DNA from 2 places in the Actinomadura sp. genome. Region 1 is predicted to be linked to the other one. Evidence: predicted binding sites of a transcription regulator. Region 1 holds the regulator's gene; the other holds the start of a gene.

Region 1 (2,197 bases):
ACGAGCGCTGCACCTGCTGCACCTCGCCGCGGCCGTGGCAGGTCTCGCACGTCTCCGGGTGGGTGCCGGGCGCGCAGCCCGACCCCTCGCAGGTGGCGCAGGTCACCGCGGTGTCGATGGACAGCTCGCGGGTCGTGCCGAACGCGGTCTCGGCGAGGTCGAGCTCGACCCGCAGCGTCGCGTTCCGGCCGCGCCGCGCCCGCGACCGCGGGCCGCGCGAGGTCGCCGTCCCGAAGAACGCGTCCATGATGTCGCTGAACGGGAACCCGGCGCCGCCGAACCCTCCGGCGCCCGCGCCGCCCCCGGAGGCGAACGGGTCCGCGCCGAGGTCGTACATCTCGCGCTTCTTGGGGTCGGAGAGCACCTCGTACGCCTGGGTGATCTCCTTGAACTTCTCCTGGGTCTCCGGATCCGGGTTGACGTCCGGGTGGAGCTCGCGCGCGAGCCGGCGGTAGGCCTTCTTCACCTCGTCGGCGCTGGCGTCGCGCCGGACGCCCAGTGTCGCGTAGTAGTCGTTCGCCACCTTACGACCCCGCCAGGATCTGTCCCACGTAGCGTGCCACTGCCCGTACCGCTCCCATCGTGCTGGGGTAATCCATGCGTGTAGGCCCGAGCACTCCAAGCCGGGCCAAGGTGAGGTCGCCCACCCCGTAGTCCGCGGCGACGACCGAGGTCGATCTGAGGCCCAGGTCGGGGTTCTCGGTGCCGATCCGCACCGTAACTGTAGAGGAGTCTCCGGTCTCGCCGAGCAGCCGCATGAGGACGACCTGCTCCTCAAGCGCCACCAGCACCTCCCGCAGGCTCTGCGAGAAGTCCACGGCGGCGAGGTTGGCGGCGCCGGCGAAGACGATCTTCTCCTCGTGCTTCTCGACGAGCGTCTCCAGCAGGACGGACAGCACCGCGGCCGCCGCCGGCCGGTCGTCCGGCCCCACCTTCTCGGGGAGGTCGGCCACCGCCGCCGGCACGTCGCCGAGGCCGAGCCCGTCCAGGCATGTATTGAGCAACGCCCGCAGGTGCCCGATCGATTCCTCGGAGACCGGGCCCGGCGTCTCGATGACGCGCTGCTCCACCCGCCCGGTGTTGGTGATCAGGACGAGCAGCAGCCGCCCCTCGGCGACCTGGACCAGCTCGACGTGCCGCACCGACGAGCGCGTCAGCGACGGGTACTGCACGACGGCGACCTGCCGGGTGAGCTGCGCGAGCAGCCGCACCGTGCGGCTGACGACGTCGTCGAGGTCGTAGGCGCCGGACAGGAACGTCTCGATCGCGCGCCGCTCGGCGACCGACAGCGGCTTGATCGTGGACAGCCGGTCGACGAACAGCCGGTAGCCCTTGTCGGTGGGCACGCGCCCGGCGCTGGTGTGCGGCTGGGTGATGTAGCCCTGCTCCTCGAGCACCGCCATGTCGTTGCGGATGGTCGCCGGCGACACTCCCAGGTTGTGCCGCTCCGCCAGGGCCTTCGACCCCACCGGCTCGTTAGTGGAGACGAAGTCCTCGACGATGGCGCGCAGGACTGCGAGTTTACGGTCGTCCAGCACGGCGTCACCTCCCTCGTCCGGCCGGCCTCCCCGCCGCTGGCACTCCTTACTCCTGAGTGCCAAGTGTACGGCCCCGAAAGCCTGATCGGAGTGCTCGCGCACTCCCGTACGGCTGCGTGATCCTATCCGCATCGGGCGCGGACGCCACGCCGGGGGACGAGGGGCGACGCCGCACGGCGCCCGAGCCGGGTTAATGTGCGGACCCGTGCGCAGCAAGGACTACGGAAACGACGTGCTCGCCGGCGACTGGCGCAGACCGCGCAAGGGCCGGATCCCCGAGGTCCCCGCCGAACCGGGGCTGGTCGCGGAGGATCCGGACAGCGGGTTCTGCGGCGCCGTCGTCGGCTGCGACAAGTTCGGCGTCACCCTGGAGGACCGGTTCGGCAAGCGCCGCGTCTTCCCGCTCACCAAGTCCGGCTTCCTGATCGACGGCGAGCCGGTCACGCTCGTGCGGCCGTCCGCCGCGCCCAAGGGCCCGGCCCGTTCGGCGTCCGGCTCAGTCGCCGTCCAGGGGCTGCGCGCCCAGGTGGCCAAGGAGAGCCGCATCTATGTGGAGGGCGTCCACGACGCCGAGCTGGTCGAGAAGATCTGGGGCCACGACCTGCGCGTCGAAGGCGTCGTCGTGGAGTACCTCGAAGGCGTCGACGACCTGCCCGCCA
Region 2 (2,197 bases), on a different contig from region 1:
GGCTCGTCGGCATGGACTGGCGGCCCGCGTTCCTGCTCGGCGCCGTGCTCGCGCCCACCGACGCGGCGGCCGTGTTCTCGGTGCTCCGGCGGCTGCCGCTGCCCTCCCGGCTCATGGGCCTGCTGGAGGGCGAGTCCGGCATGAACGACGCCCCCGTCGTCATCATCGTGGTCACGCTCAGCGCCCACGCCGGCGCGCCCAACCTGGTCGAGCTGCTCGGCGAGATGGTGTACGAGCTGGCGGCCGGCGCCGTCATCGGCATCGCGATCGGCTGGCTCGGCGCGCAGGCGCTGCGCCGCATCGCGCTGCCCGCGTCGGGCCTCTACCCCATCGCGGTGCTGTCGCTGGCCGTCGGCTCCTACGGAGCGGCCTCGCTGCTGCACGCCAGCGGGTTCCTCGCCGTCTACGTCAGCGCCGTCGTGCTCGGGAACGCGCGGCTGCCCCACCGGCCCGCCACGCGCGGCTTCGCGGAGGGCGTCGGCTGGCTCGCGCAGATCGGGCTGTTCGTCATGCTCGGGCTGCTGGCCGACCCCGGCGACCTCCCCGACCAGGTCCTTCCCGCGCTCATCGTCGGGTTCGTGCTGCTGCTCGTCGCCCGCCCGGTGTCGGTGGCGCTGTCCACGGTCGGGTTCAAGCTGACCTGGGGCGAGAAGATCTTCACGTCCTGGGCCGGGCTGCGCGGCGCGGTCCCGATCGTCCTCGCGACCATCCCGATGGTCGCGGACGTCCCCAGCGCCGACCGGCTGTTCGCGATCGTCTTCAACATCGTCGTCCTGTTCACCCTGATCCAGGGCCCCACGCTGCCGCTGGTCGCGCGCTGGTGCCGGCTGAAGAACGACGAGCAGGCCCGGGAGCTGGACGTGGAGGCGGCGCCGCTGGAGGAACTGCACGCCGACCTGCTGGAGGTCCGGATCCCGCCCGACTCGCTGATGAGCGGCGTGGAGATCTTCGAGCTGCGGCTGCCGCCGGGCGCGGCCGTCACCCTCGTCGTGCGGAACGGGTCGAGCTTCGTCCCGGAGCCCTCCACGCCCCTCGCGGCGGGCGACACGCTCCTGGTCGTCACCACCGACGCGGTGCGGGAGGCGACCGAACGCCGGCTGCGCGCGGTCAGCCGCAAGGGCAGGCTCGCGGGCTGGTTCGGCGAGACCGGCGCCTGACCTTCGCGGACGGTTCCCTGACCGACTCGGGAACAGGCCGGGGACGAACCGCGTTCCAGACGCGGGTACCATTAGCAGTCGTTCAGAGTGAGTGCCAGTCCGCGGACCTCCGCCGGGCTGAGTCAGCTAGGAGGAACCGTGCCGACGTATCAGTACGTTTGCACCGAGTGCGGCGAGCCTCTGGAGGTCGTGCAGAAGTTCAGCGACGACTCGCTGACCGAATGCCCGGCGTGCGGCGGCAGGCTCCGCAAGGTGTTCTCCGCGGCGGGGATCATCTTCAAGGGGTCGGGCTTCTACCGCACCGACAGCCGCGGCTCGGGCACGTCGTCCTCGACCGTGGGGGCCTCGTCGAACGGCTCGTCCAACGGCTCGGCGAACGGCTCGTCCGACTCGGGCAGTTCCTCCTCGTCCTCCAGTGACTCCTCCTCGTCGAGCAAGTCGTCCAGCACGTCCTCCTCGTCCGAAAAGGTCGCCTGACCTCCTAGGACTCCCGCACGGCCGACCGGGGGATCCCACCGCGGATCCTCCGGCTTTCGGCGTGCCTGGACGCGGTCTACATCTCAAGGGGTAGTCAGCGGTCCTCTCCTGCCCCGAGAGAAGTAGGCGCGTTCCCTTCTCTCGCTGGACGCGCGAACGGGTGCCTCCTGGCGACGATTGAGGGGATGGGAGGCGCCCGCCGGCCTCTCCCGTCCGGAACGCTCGCATCCGCACCGCCGCAATCTCGCGATAGTACTTGACATCCTCTCGGCAACCGAGAGAATATGCGGCAGACACGACATATCTCGATTGACCTAGCCTTCAGGAGAGGACCATGAGCACACCGAGCCCTCCCCCGCCGAGACCACCCGCCCATCGGCTCGCCGGACTGATCGCCGGACGCCGCAGCAAGTGGGCCGTCCTCGCCGTCTGGGTCGTCCTGCTGGTGGCCCTCGGCCCGCTCGCCGGCAAGCTCGGCGACGTCGAGGAGAACGACGCGGCGGCCTGGCTGCCCGCCGGCGCCGAGTCCACGCAGGTCGTGGAGCTGGAGGAGCAGTTCCGCA

What was found. The regulator HrcA, encoded in region 1, represses chaperone genes, less so after heat shock. The targets are predictions, from matches to a motif close to TTGGCACTCTCNNNNNGAGAGTGCCAA.
Region 2: the regulator HrcA is predicted to act here: its motif matches at 1,229-1,255, upstream of ACIWVC_RS05780 (FmdB family zinc ribbon protein).

Annotation. Positions count from the first base shown of each region.
Region 1 covers NZ_JBIQHY010000194.1:338-2,534, reverse strand. Annotated here, with positions in the region: gene dnaJ (molecular chaperone DnaJ) at 1-523, opposite strand, end outside; gene hrcA (heat-inducible transcriptional repressor HrcA) at 525-1,538, opposite strand; partial or broken gene ACIWVC_RS33680 (DUF3097 domain-containing protein) at 1,744-2,197, shown strand, end outside.
Region 2 covers NZ_JBIQHY010000009.1:61,850-64,046, reverse strand. Annotated here, with positions in the region: gene ACIWVC_RS05785 (potassium/proton antiporter) at 1-1,157, shown strand, start outside; gene ACIWVC_RS05780 (FmdB family zinc ribbon protein) at 1,296-1,634, shown strand; gene ACIWVC_RS05775 (MMPL family transporter) at 1,969-2,197, shown strand, end outside.